Regions from separate parts of the Hydrogenophaga sp. T66 genome, predicted to be linked through region 2. Evidence: predicted binding sites of a transcription regulator. Region 2 holds the regulator's gene; the other holds the start of a gene.
The links. The regulator LexA, encoded in region 2, represses DNA repair genes until DNA is damaged. The targets are predictions, from matches to a motif close to ACTGTATNNNNATACAGT.

Region 1: AC2D80_RS03550 (DNA topoisomerase IV subunit B) is a predicted target of LexA. The motif match lies at 2,046-2,063, and genes of this name have one in related genera.

The regions. Positions count from the first base shown of each region.
Region 1 is NZ_JBXVVX010000001.1:758,293-764,660, forward strand. It holds gene AC2D80_RS03535 (class I SAM-dependent methyltransferase) at 24-575, opposite strand; gene AC2D80_RS03540 (hypothetical protein) at 575-709, opposite strand; gene AC2D80_RS03545 (MFS transporter) at 706-1,941, opposite strand; gene AC2D80_RS03550 (DNA topoisomerase IV subunit B) at 2,095-4,062, shown strand; gene parC (DNA topoisomerase IV subunit A) at 4,062-6,368, shown strand, end outside.
Region 2 is NZ_JBXVVX010000001.1:1,246,545-1,252,912, forward strand. It holds gene AC2D80_RS05770 (D-2-hydroxyacid dehydrogenase family protein) at 1-767, opposite strand, end outside; gene AC2D80_RS05775 (hypothetical protein) at 820-1,146, opposite strand; gene lexA (transcriptional repressor LexA) at 1,270-1,950, opposite strand; gene AC2D80_RS05785 (asparaginase) at 2,042-3,004, shown strand; gene AC2D80_RS05790 (hypothetical protein) at 3,008-3,427, shown strand; gene AC2D80_RS05795 (DUF6152 family protein) at 3,459-3,938, shown strand; gene adk (adenylate kinase) at 4,018-4,674, opposite strand; gene kdsB (3-deoxy-manno-octulosonate cytidylyltransferase) at 4,834-5,604, opposite strand; gene AC2D80_RS05810 (Trm112 family protein) at 5,604-5,810, opposite strand; gene lpxK (tetraacyldisaccharide 4'-kinase) at 5,861-6,368, opposite strand, start outside.

The DNA.
Region 1 (6,368 bases), 490 kb from region 2:
CTACCCAGCGCCCTGCGCGGCGCTCACAGGCGGCGGCCCTCGGCCGGGCTGGGTTGGGCGGGGTCTTCGCGGCGGGCGGCGATGCGTTGCACAAACCGCGGCGGACCGTCGAGGAAACCGTCCTCGTAGGCCAGCACGCGCCACCCCGCGCACACCCGGAGCAACTCCCCGGGCTGCAGCAAAAAATCGGGGCGCGACGGGCGGCCGATGGCCGCGTGGTCGGTGCCAAAGGTCTCGTAAATCAGCAGACCGCCGGACGCCACGCTGGCCAGCAGCGTGGGCAGCAGCGGCCGCCACAGGTAGTTGGTCACGACCAGCCCGGCGAAGGTGTCACCGGGCAGTGGCCATGCGCCGTTTTCGATGTCGGCTTCGATGGCGCGCACCCCGGCGCCGAGGGCCGCCACCGACGCCACCGCGGCGGGATCCCGGTCAATCGCCGTGACCGGGTGGCCGCGCGCGGCCAGCCAGCGGCTGTGGCGGCCGTGGCCGCTGGCCACGTCGAGCACCGCACCGCCGGGCGTGATCAACGGCCCGAAGCGCTGAACCCACGCGGAAGGGGCTTCGGTGCCGTGCATCAGAAACAGCTCCACACGCGGGTCGCCATCTCCAGCATGAACTCGGGCTGCAGGTAGAGCGTGGCGGTGGCGCCCAGGGCGAGTGCCGCCAGGGCCCAGGCCAGCACGCGGTGCCGCATCGGGAGCGTGTTCATGCGGCGGCTCCGGCCGGGCGCGGCGCGCGCGCGATGGCGGTCTCACGCACCGGCAGGTTCACCAGCGCGGCGAACACGCCCAGCGCGATGGCGATGTACCAGACGATGTCGTAGCTGCCGGTGCGGTCGTAGAGCAAACCCCCCAGCCACACGCCGAGGAAACTGCCGATCTGGTGGCTGAAGAACACAAATCCGCCCAGCATCGACAGGTGGGCCACGCCAAAGATCTGGGCCACCACCGCGTTGGTCGGCGGGATGGTGGACAGCCAGAGCAGACCCATCACGGCAGAAAACACGTACACGCTCAGGGGCGTGAGCGGTGCCCAGAGGAAGAGCGCGATCGCCACCGCCCGCGCCAGGTAAATGAACGCCAGGATGTGCCGCTTGGCCAGCCGCTGGCCGAGCGCCCCGGCCGCGTAAGTGCCCACGACGTTGAACAGCCCGATCAGCGCCAGCGCGTAGCTGGCCACCTGCGGCGACAGGCCGTTGTCCTTGAGGTAACTGGGCATGTGCACGCCGATGAACACCACCTGGAACCCGCAGACGAAGTAGCCGGCCATCAGCAGCTGGAAGCTGCGGTAGCCGAAGGCCTCGCGCAGCGCCTGGGCGATGGTCTGTTCGCGCCGCGGCGGCTGGCCGCCCACAAAGCCCGGCTCGCGCAGGCCGATGGCCAGCGGCGCAATCAGCAGCACCGCCGCCCCCAGCACCAGCAGCGCGGTCTGCCAGCCGAACTGCCCGATCAGCTGGCCCTCCAGCGGCACCATCAGGAACTGGCCGAACGAGCCGGCGGCGGCCGCCACGCCCATGGCCCACGAACGACGCTCGGCGGGAATCTGCCGGCCGATCACCCCGTAGATCACGGCGTAGGTGGTGCCGGCCTGGGCCGCGCCGATGAGCACGCCGGTCGTCAGGGCAAAGGTCAGCGGCGTGGTGGTCAGTGCCATGCCACACAGGCCCAGCGCGTACAGCACACTGCCCACCAGCAGCACGCGGAACGCCCCGAAGCGGTCGGCGGCCATGCCGGCAAAGATGCCGAAAACGCCCCAGGACAGGTTTTGCACGGCCATCGCGAAGGCGAAGCTCTCGCGCGTCCAGCCCTGGGCTTGCGTGATCGGTTGGAGCCACAGGCCGAAGCCGTGGCGGATGCCCATCGACAGGGTGACGATCAGGGCGCCACACAGCAGCACCTGGGTGGGCGACAGTCGGGCAGCGGTGGGGAGAGAGGCGGTCATGCAGCGATTGTGCCCAAGGGGACGGGGATGCGCGTGTCGCCAGCGGGCGGGGGCCATGCCATCGGCGCGGTCGATTGATGGGCGCCGCGCATCGGTGGCGGGTATCTGGGTTTTTATCCAGTCTTTCCCGGGCCACGCCTACAATCCGCGCCCATGGCAAGCACCCCCTCCACCTATTCGGAAGGCTCCATCCGCGTCCTCAAGGGGCTGGAGCCGGTCAAGCAGCGGCCGGGCATGTACACCCGCACCGACAACCCGCTGCACATCATTCAGGAAGTGCTCGACAACGCCGCGGACGAAGCGCTGGCGGGCCACGGCAAGAAGATCCGCGTCACGCTGCACACCGACGGCTCGGTGAGCGTGGAAGACGAGGGCCGCGGCATTCCCTTCGGCCTGCACCCCGAAGAAAAGGCGCCGGTGGTCGAACTGGTGTTCACCCGCCTGCACGCGGGCGGCAAGTTCGACAAGGGCAAGGGCGGCGCCTACAGCTTCTCGGGCGGCCTGCACGGCGTGGGCGTGAGCGTGACCAACGCGCTGTCCAAGCGGCTGGAGGTGATCAGCCACCGAGACGGGCAGGTGGCGCGGCTGGCGTTCTCCGGCGGTGACGTGATTGAGCCGCTGGTGGTGGCGCCGCGCGGCGAGGGCGACCGCAAGCAAGGCACCACCGTGCGCGCCTGGCCCGACGCGGGCTACTTCGAGACCGCGGCGCTGCCGATGAATGAGCTGGTCCATCTGCTGCGCAGCAAAGCGGTGCTGATGCCCGGCGTCACCATGCAGCTGGTGGTGGAGAAGACCAAGGAGACGCAGACTTGGCAATACAAGGGCGGCCTGCGCGATTACCTGCAGCAGACCTTGAGCGGCGAGCCGGTGATTCCGCTGTTTGAGGGCGAGGGCTATGCCGAGGCCGGCCACGACAGCTTTGCCGAAGGCGAGGGCGCGGGCTGGTGCGTGGCCTTCACCGAAGACGGTGCGCCGGTGCGCGAGAGTTACGTCAACCTCATCCCCACCAGCGCCGGCGGCACGCACGACAGCGGCCTGCGCGACGGCCTGTTCCAGGCGGTCAAGAGCTTCATCGACCTGCACGCGCTCTTGCCCAAGGGCGTGAAGCTGCTGCCCGAGGATGTGTTTGCGCGCGCCTCGTATGTGCTGTCGGCCAAGGTGCTCGACCCGCAGTTCCAGGGCCAGATCAAGGAGCGCCTGAACTCCCGCGACGCGGTGCGCCTGGTGTCGAGCTATGTGCGACCGGCGCTGGAGCTCTGGCTGAATCAGCATGTGGAGCACGGCAAGAAGCTCGCCGAACTGGCGATCAAGGCCGCGCAGACGCGCCAGCGCGCCGGCCAGAAGGTGGAGAAGCGCAAGGGCAGCGGCGTGGCCGTGCTGCCGGGCAAGCTGACCGATTGCGAGAGCCGCGACCTGAGCCACAACGAGATCTTTCTGGTGGAGGGCGACTCGGCCGGCGGCAGCGCCAAGATGGGCCGCGACAAGGAATGCCAGGCCATCCTGCCGCTGCGCGGCAAGGTGCTCAACACCTGGGAGGTCGAGCGCGACCGCCTGTTCGCCAACAACGAGATCCACGACATCGCGGTCGCCATCGGCGTCGACCCGCACGGCCCACAGGACAGTCCGGATCTGTCTGGTTTGCGCTACGGCAAGGTCTGCATCCTGAGCGACGCGGACGTCGACGGCTCGCACATCCAGGTGCTGCTGCTCACGCTGTTCTTCCGCCACTTCCCGAAACTCATCGAGGCTGGCCACGTGTACGTGGCGCGCCCGCCGCTGTTTCGGGTGGACATTCCCGCGCGCGGCAAGAAGCCTGCGGCCAAGGTCTACGCGCTTGACGAGGGCGAACTGCATGCCATCCTCGACAAGGCGTCGAAGGAAGGCGTGGCCGCCGACAAATGCCAGGTCAGCCGCTTCAAGGGCCTGGGCGAGATGAGCGCCGAGCAGCTCTGGGACACCACCCTCAACCCCGACACCCGGCGGCTGCTGCCCGTCACGCTCGGGGCGCACGACTTCGCCACCACCGAAGCGCGCATCACCCAGCTGATGGGCAAAGGCGAAGCCGCCGCCCGGCGCGACCTGATGGAACTGCACGGCGACAGCGTCGAAGTGGATATCTGATGAGTGACCTGAACAACCCCGAACTGCCGCTGTCGCCGGCCGAGCCCGACGATTCGCTGGCCGGCTACGCGCAGCGCGCCTACCTCGAATACGCGCTCTCGGTCGTGAAGGGCCGTGCGCTGCCCGACGTGTGCGACGGCCAGAAGCCGGTGCAGCGGCGCATCCTGTACAGCATGGAGCGCATGGGCCTGAGCTTTGGCGGGCCCAACAACAACACGGCGGCGCGGCCGGTGAAGAGCGCGCGCGTGGTGGGCGACGTGCTTGGTCGCTTCCATCCGCACGGCGACCAGGCCGCCTACGACGCGCTGGTGCGCATGGCGCAGGACTTCGCGCAGCGCTACCCGCTGATCGACGGCCAGGGCAACTTCGGCTCGCGCGACGGCGACGGCGCCGCGGCCATGCGTTACACCGAGGCGCGGCTGGCGAAGATCAGCACGCTCCTGCTCGACGAGATCGATCAGGGCACGGTCGACTTCGTGCCCAACTACGACGGCTCCACCACCGAGCCCAAGCAACTGCCTGCGCGCCTGCCGTTCAACCTGCTCAACGGCGCCAGTGGCATCGCGGTGGGCCTGGCCACCGAAGTGCCGAGCCACAACCTGCGCGAGGTGGCCGACGCCTGCGTGGCGCTGGTGAAGAACCCCAAGCTGGGCGACCAGGAACTGCTGGAACTCATTCCCGGCCCCGACTACCCGGGCGGCGGCCAGATCATCAGCCCGGCCAGCGACATCGCCGACGCCTACCGCACCGGCCGCGGCAGTCTGAAGGTGCGCGCGCGCTGGAAGATCGAAGACCTCGCGCGCGGCCAGTGGCAGCTGGTGGTGACCGAGCTCCCGCCGGGCACCAGCGCGCAGAAGGTGCTCGAAGAGATCGAGGAGCTCACCAACCCCAAGGTGAAGGCCGGCAAGAAGGCGCTCACGCAGGATCAGAACCAGCTCAAGGCCAGCATCCTGGCGGTGCTCGACGGCGTGCGCGACGAGTCGAGCAAGGACGCGCCGGTGCGCCTGGTGTTCGAGCCCAAGAGCAGCCGCATCGAGCAACAGGAGCTCATCACGCAGCTGCTGGCGCACACCAGCCTGGAAACCTCGGCGCCGATCAACCTCACGGTCATCGGTCTCGACGGTCGGCCGGTGCAGAAGTCGTTGCGGCAGATGCTGCTGGAATGGATCGCGTTTCGCCAGACCACCATCACGCGGCGCTCACAGCACCGCCTGGCCAAGGTGCTGGACCGCATCCACATCCTCGAAGGCCGGCAGCTCGTGCTGCTCAACATCGACGAGGTGATCGCCATCATCCGGCAAAGCGACGAGCCCAAGGCGGCGCTGATCGAGCGCTTCCGCCTGAGCGACCGCCAGGCCGAGGACATTCTGGAGATCCGCCTGCGCCAGCTCGCGCGGCTGGAGGCGATCAAGATCGAGCAGGAGTTGAAGGAGCTGCGCGACGAGCAGGCCAAGCTCGAGGACATCCTGGCCAATCCGGCGAGTCTCAAGCGCCTCATGGTCAAGGAGATCGAGTCCGATGCCAAGACCTTCGCCGACGCGCGCCGCACGCTGATCCAGGCCGAGAAAAAGGCCGTGGCGGAAATCAAGGTGGTCGATGAGCCGGTGACGGTGGTCGTCTCCAGCAAAGGCTGGGTGCGCGCGCGCAGCGGTCATGGGCACGACGCCGCCGCGTTCGCATTCAAGGCCGGCGACGGCCTGTACGGCACCTTCGAGTGCCGGACGGTGGACACGCTGATCGTGATCGGCAGCAATGGGCGCGTGTACTCGGTGCCGGTGGCCAGCCTGCCTGGCGCGCGGGGCGATGGCCAGCCGATCACCACGCTGATCGACCTGGAAAGCGGGACCCAGCCGCTGCATTACTTCGCCGGCCCGGCCAACGCCGCGCTGCTGCTGTCGAGCAGCGGCGGCTACGGTTTCCTCGCCACGGTGGAGGCGATGACCTCGCGGCAGAAGGGCGGCAAGACGTTTATCAGCCTGGGCGAGGGCGAGTCACCGTGCGCGCCGTCGCACGCGGCCTTCACCTCCGGCAGCCGTCCCCTCGTGCCGGCGACCCACGTGTGCTGCGCCTCCACCGGCGGGCGCATCCTCACGTTCGAGATGGCCGAGCTCAAGCAGATGGACAAGGGTGGCCGCGGGCTGATGCTGATCGACCTCGAGCCCAAGGACACCCTGGCCGGCGCCGCGGCCTACACGCGCAGCGTGAGGATCGATGGCATCGGCCGGGGCGGCAAGGAGCGCGACGAGACGCTGGAGATCCGCAGCCTCAACAACGCCAAGGCCGGTCGCGGCCGCAAGGGCAAGGCG
Region 2 (6,368 bases):
AGCAGGGCCTCCGGCTCGATAAGCTCCGCCCGCGACGTGTTGACGAGCAGCGACGTGGGCTTCATGCGGCTGAGATCTTCCAGCGTGACGCAGCCCACGCTGCGCTCGCTCAGCCGCAGGTGCAGGCTGAGCACGTCCGACTCGGCGAACAACTGGGCCTGGCTGGCAGCCACCTCGTGGCCGTCGGCAGCGGCCCTTGCCCGCGCTTCGTCGCTGCCCCAGACCAGGACCCGCATGCCAAACGCCCGGCCATACCCGGCGACGAGCTCGCCAATGCGGCCGTAGCTCCACACACCCAGTGTCTTCCCGCGCAGCACCATGCCGATGCCGAAGTTTGCGGGCACCGAGGCCGATTTCAGGCCGGACTGCTGCCAGGCGCCGTGCTTCAGGTTGGACACGTACTGGGGAATTCGCCGCATCGCAGCCATCACGAGCGCCCAGGTCAACTCGGCCGGCGCCACGGGGGAGCCCACGCCCTCGGCGATCGCGATACCGCGCTCGGTGCAGGCCTGCACGTCGATGTGGGGGCCGACCCGTCCGGTCTGCGCGATGAGCTTGAGGCGGGGCAGTTTTTCGATGAGCTGGCGCGTGACCACGGTGCGTTCCCGGATCAGCACCAGCACATCGGCATCGCGCAGGCGGATCGACAGCTGGCCGACGCCCTTGACGGTGTTCGTGAATACCTTGGCGGGGTAGGGCTCCAGTGTCTCCGCGCACCGCAGCTTGCGCACGGCGTCCTGATAGTCGTCAAGGATCACGATGTTCATCCCGCTATTGTGCCGCGCGGGACATCGCTCCCCGCGGGCGCGGCCGGGTCGGTCAGGCCGCGCGCGAGACGCGCCGCGCGTCCTGGTCGGCCAGATGGTCGAGCGCGGCGCAGACCACGTCAATGCGCCCGCTGACCACCAGACGGGCGTCCGCGCTGCGGATCGCGCTGGCTGGCCGCACCACGCGCACCCGCGGTTCCTCGGCCGCAAGCCGCGGTGCGTTGGCGGCCGAGCGTCCCAGCCAGCCCGCCCGCGTGAAGCGTTGCAGCACGGGGTTGCGCATGCCGCCGGACGGGGCTTGGAGCGAGCGCTCGGGCAGCCAGCAGTCGATCAGTTGCAAGGGCGCGCGCCAGCGGCTGGAGGTGAAAAACAGTCCCATGTGAAACTCCTGAAGGGGTTGAACACAGGCAGGATTGCGACAAGTCATTGCCAGCGCAGGGATGTGCCGGTGAGTGCCGGCCAAACGCCCGCCACCTGCTGAGGCAACGCGACCGCGGGGCGGTCAGAGCTGAAAGCTGTTGCGGATCAGGCCCACGGCCAGACCCTCGATTTCGAATGGCTCGCCGGGCTCGACAACGATGGTGGCGTAGTCCGGGTTTTCGGCCAGCAACTCGATCCGGTCGGCGCGGCGCATGAAGCGCTTGACGGTGACGTCTTCGCCCAGGCGAGCGACCACGATCTGGCCGTTTTTGGCGTCGCGCGTGGATTGCACGGCCAGCAGGTCGCCGTCGAGGATGCCGGCGTCGCGCATGGACATGCCGCGCACGCGCAGCAGGTAGTCGGGCGTGCGGGCGAACAGGCTGCGCTCGACCTGGTAGGTCTGGTCGACGTGTTCCTGGGCCAGGATGGGTGAGCCCGCGGCCACTCGGCCAATCAGGGGCAGCGCAAGCTGGCTCAGACCGGGCAACGGCAGGCTGAGCTGGCCGGCGCGCGACTCGGTGATACGCTGCAGATCGGCGCTGCGCAGACGGATGCCGCGGGACGTGCCGCTGACCAGTTCGATCACGCCTTTGCGCGCGAGCGCCTGCAGGTGCTCTTCGGCCGCGTTGGCCGACTTGAAGCCCAGTTCGGCGGCGATCTCGGCCCGCGTGGGCGGCGCGCCGGTGCGGGCGATGGCCGACTGGATCAGGGCCAGAATCTGCTGCTGCCGCGCGGTGAGCTTGGGGGCGCTGTGGTCGAACATGGGCTGCCTTTCGGGCGCCGGCTGGGCCGGCAGACTGTGTGAATAACCAGTACCTGTATTTTTAACCAGCTCTCAGGGCTTTGGCAAGGGGATGTGTGTGGATGGCATGAAAACCGTGGTGCTGGGCATGGGCGGCACCATCGCCGGGCAAGCCGGTGATGCGCGGGACAACGTGGGGTATGTGGCCGGCGCGCTGCCGGTGGAGCGGCTGACCGCGGGTTTGCCCGGCCTGGCCGGACTGCCGCTTGACGTGGAATCGGTGGCCCAGATCAACAGCAAGGACATCGACCTGTCTCACTGGCAAGCCCTGCTGCAGCGACTGACCCACCACCTCGCGCGGCCCGACGTGAGCGGGGCCGTGGTCACCCACGGCACGGACACCATCGAAGAGACGGCTTGGCTGCTCGACGCTGTGCTGCCGGCGGACAAGCCGGTGGTGCTGACTTGCGCCATGCGGCCGGCGAGTTCGGTGTCGCCCGACGGTCCTCAGAACCTGACCGACGCGGTGGCGCTGGCGCGCACGCCGGGCGCGCGCGGCGTGATGCTGGTGTGCGCCTCGCGGGTGCACGTCGGCCGTGACGTGGCCAAGGTGCATCCCTACCGCACCGATCCCTTCTCTTCGGGGGATGCTGGGGCGTTGGGTGTGGTGGAGGAGGGCGTGCTGCGCCGGTTTCGTCCCTGGCCCGGGGAGGCGAGCCCGGATGACCTCGCCCGGCGTGGACGCCGCCGTGCGGCGCTGCTGGGTGCCAGCGCTTTGCCCCGGGTGGCGCTGCTGACCAGCCACGGTGATGCCGACGGCGCGGTGGTGGAGGCGTTGTGCCGCTCAGGCGTGGTGAGCGGCATCGTGGTGGCGGGCACCGGCAACGGCTCCCTGCACCGCGACCTGCAGGCGGCGCTCGCGGCGGCCGCGTCGGCGGGCGTGGCGGTCCGACTGGCCTCGCGGTGCGGCCACGCGCGCGTGGTGCCGTACGCCGGCCAGGCGTTTGCCACGCTGGACGCCGCCACGCCGGCGCAGGCCCGGCTGGCGCTGGCGCTGGACTTGCTGGGGGGATGAGCCGTGCTCGCAGCCATCACCACCAGCGCCTGGGCTTATCCCGCTCTGGAGGTGCTGCACCTGCTGGGCGTGTCGCTGCTGCTGGGGAACCTGTTCCTGCTCGAGGCGCGGGTCTGGGGCGCCGCCTCGGCGCTGGACCTGCGCGCCCTTGCGCGACTCGCCCTGGCGTTGTCGGTGGCCGGTTTTGCGCTGGCGGCCGCCTCGGGCCTGGTCATGTTTGCCACCCAGGCCGCGGAACTGTTGGCCAATCGCGTGTTCACAGCCAAGATGGCGCTGATCATGCTGGCCGGCTGCAACGCCGGCTGGTTCCATGCGCGGCGCTCGCTGGAGCGCGCGGACGGCACGGCCCGCGCGCTGATGGGGCTCTCGACGGTGTTGTGGCTGGCCACGCTCACCGCGGGCCGATGGATTGCCTATGTCTGAGGCCGGTGCGGCCTTGCTGAAGGGGACAACGATGCAACGCAGGGTGGTGTGGCAGGGCGCGGCGGCGCTGGGCATGCTGGTGTGGGCCGGTGGGGCGCGGGCACACCACGGCTGGGCGCGCTTCGATCAGAACCGGCCGATTTATCTTGAGGGCACCGCGGCGTCGGTCCAGTGGCGCAACCCGCATGCCGAACTCGTGCTGGAACTGCCTGCCGAGCTTGCGCTGCCCGCCGATCTGGCGCGGCGCGCGCTGCCGGCGCAGGTGGCCGCGGTGGACGGCCCCGGCCTGCTCGCCAAGGCGGTGCTGCCGCGACGCCGGGATCGGCGCTGGCAGGTGGAACTGGCGCCGCTGACGCGCATGTCGCAATGGTCGGTGCCGGAAATCGCGGCCGGCGCGCGCGTGGGCGTGTTGGGTTTCACCTTCGACGAAGAACGCGGCGACCCGGTGCTGCGGGCCGAGTTTCTCTTTCTCGACGGCAAGGCCTACGGCCTGCGTTCCGCGCCGGCCTGAGCCGGTAGCATCCCGCCGATCCCGTTGGCCCATGAAAAAACCCGGCCTGGGCCGGGTTGTGGCGTGGTGAGCGGGCGGATCAGGCCGACAGCGCGGACAGCGCCCGGGCGGTGATCTCGTCGACCGAACCCATGCCGCTGATGGCCCGGTACTTCGGTGCGGCGGCGGGATCGGCCTTCGCCCATTGGCTGTAGTAGTCCACCAGCGGCCGGGTTTGTGCGCTGTACACCTCCAGCCGCTTCTTCACGGTGTCTTCCTTGTCGTCGTCGCGCTGGATCAGCGGCTCGCCGGTCACATCGTCCACACCGGCCACCTTCGGCGGGTTGAACTTCACGTGGTAGGTGCGACCGGAGGCGGGGTGGGAGCGGCGCCCGCTCATGCGCTCGATGATCGCGTCGAAAGGCACGTCGATTTCCAGCACGTAATCGAGCTTCACGCCGGCGGCCTTCATGGCGTCGGCTTGCGGGATGGTGCGGGGGAAGCCGTCGAAGAGGAAGCCGTTGGCGCAATCGGGCTGGGCGATGCGCTCCTTGACCAGGTTGATGATCAGGTCGTCGCTGACCAGTCCGCCGGATTCCATCACGGCCTTGGCTTGCAGACCCAGCGGCGTGCCGGCCTTGACGGCGGCGCGCAGCATGTCGCCGGTGGAGATCTGGGGGATGCCGTATTTCTGGCAGATGAAGGCCGCTTGCGTGCCTTTGCCGGCACCGGGTGCGCCCAACAGAATGAGTCTCATCGCTTTCCTTTGTGTCGTGTCTTCAATGGCGTGGCCGCTTGTCTCCGGCGGCGGCGCCCGGATGAGGCTCAAGGCTCCCGGGGCAACGCGGGCGAGGATAGCACGCGCCTCCCTTGCCTCGCCTTACACAGGGCCGGCTTTGGGCGGCGCTTCAGAGCGTCAGCCGCCGTGGCCGATCAGGGCCCGCACCCTGGCCAAGTCCTCGGGCGTGTCCACCCCGGGACCGGGCGCGGTGTCGCCGACGTGCACCGCGATCCGCTCGCCGTGCCACAGCGCCCGCAACTGCTCGAGCGACTCCAGCCGCTCCATCGGCGCCACGGGCAGGCCCGGGAAGCGCCGCAGGAAGCCCACGCGATAGGCGTACAGGCCGATGTGGCGCAGCGGGGCCGGGTCGGGCAGGGCGCCGCTGTCCATGCCGTCGCGCCACCACGGCAGCGGCGCGCGCGAAAAGGTCAGGGCGGTGCCGTGGCGGTCGGTCACGACCTTGACCACGTGGGGGCTGAGCCAGTCGGCGCGCGCGGTGATGCGGTGGGCCGCCGTGGCCATGGCGCAATCCGGTCGCGCCGCCAGGGCAAGCGCCACCGCGTCGATCAGTGCGGGGTCGATCAGCGGCTCGTCGCCCTGCACGTTGACGACCATGGCCTCGTCGGGCAAACCGAGCGCCAGCGCCGCTTCGGCGAGCCGGTCGCTGCCGCTGGGGTGGTCAACCCGGGTCATCACCACCGACACCCCGTGCGCCTGACAGGCGTCGGCGATGCGCGGGTGGTCGGTGGCCACCACCACCGCCCGGGCTCGCGAGCGCGCGGCCTGGCGGGCCACCCGCACCACCATCGGCAGGCCGCCGATGTCGGCCAGCGGCTTGTCGGGCAGGCGGGAGGATTGCAGCCGTGCCGGGATCAGCACGGTGAAGTCGGGCGCGGCGGACGCCATCACGCCAGCGGCGCCGGCGTGCTCGGGCGCGCCAGTTCCTCGTCGCTCAGCGCGCGGGCCTCGTGCTCCAGCAGCACGGGGATGCCGTCGCGCACCGGGTAGGCCAGTCGGGCGCTGCGGGAGACGAGTTCCTGGCGCTCTCGGTCGAAGCCCAAGGGACCTTTGGTGACCGGGCAGACCAGCAGTTCAAGCAGTTTGGTGTCCATGGCCGAATGATAGGAGCGTTGCCACCCGATGGCGCGTCGCGCGGCGTGGCTCAGCGGCGGGGCGCGCGCGCGGCCAGCGTCGCGTCCACGGCGTCGAGCAGGGCGACGGGCAGCGACACCGCCAGCGGCACGACCCAGACGCGTCCGACGGGAAGCGTCGCGGGCAGTTTCACCGCGTCCTTCTCGGTGCACAGCACCGGGCACTCAGCCGGCAACCGGGCCAGCGCCGCGGTCAACGACGGGCCGTCGGCGTGGTCGGGCGCGGCGTGCGTCTGGGTCAGCGTCACGCCCGCGGCGCGCAGCTGGCCAAAGAACACCTCCGGCCGGGCAATGCCGGCCAGCGCCGCCGCCGGCGACAGAGCGGTCAACCGCTGTCGTTCGCCCCGGCGCAGTTCCAGCGCGGTGTCGTGCAGCGCGCGGTGAATCGTGAAGCCGCGGCAGTTCGCGGGCAGGCGCGGTGGTGCCGCGCCTTGTGGCCACACGGCGAAGTCGGGCACCGGCTGTGCGCCTCGAGGCGGCCAGGGCTCGCGCAGCAGGCCCGCAGGCAAGAGCCAGCCG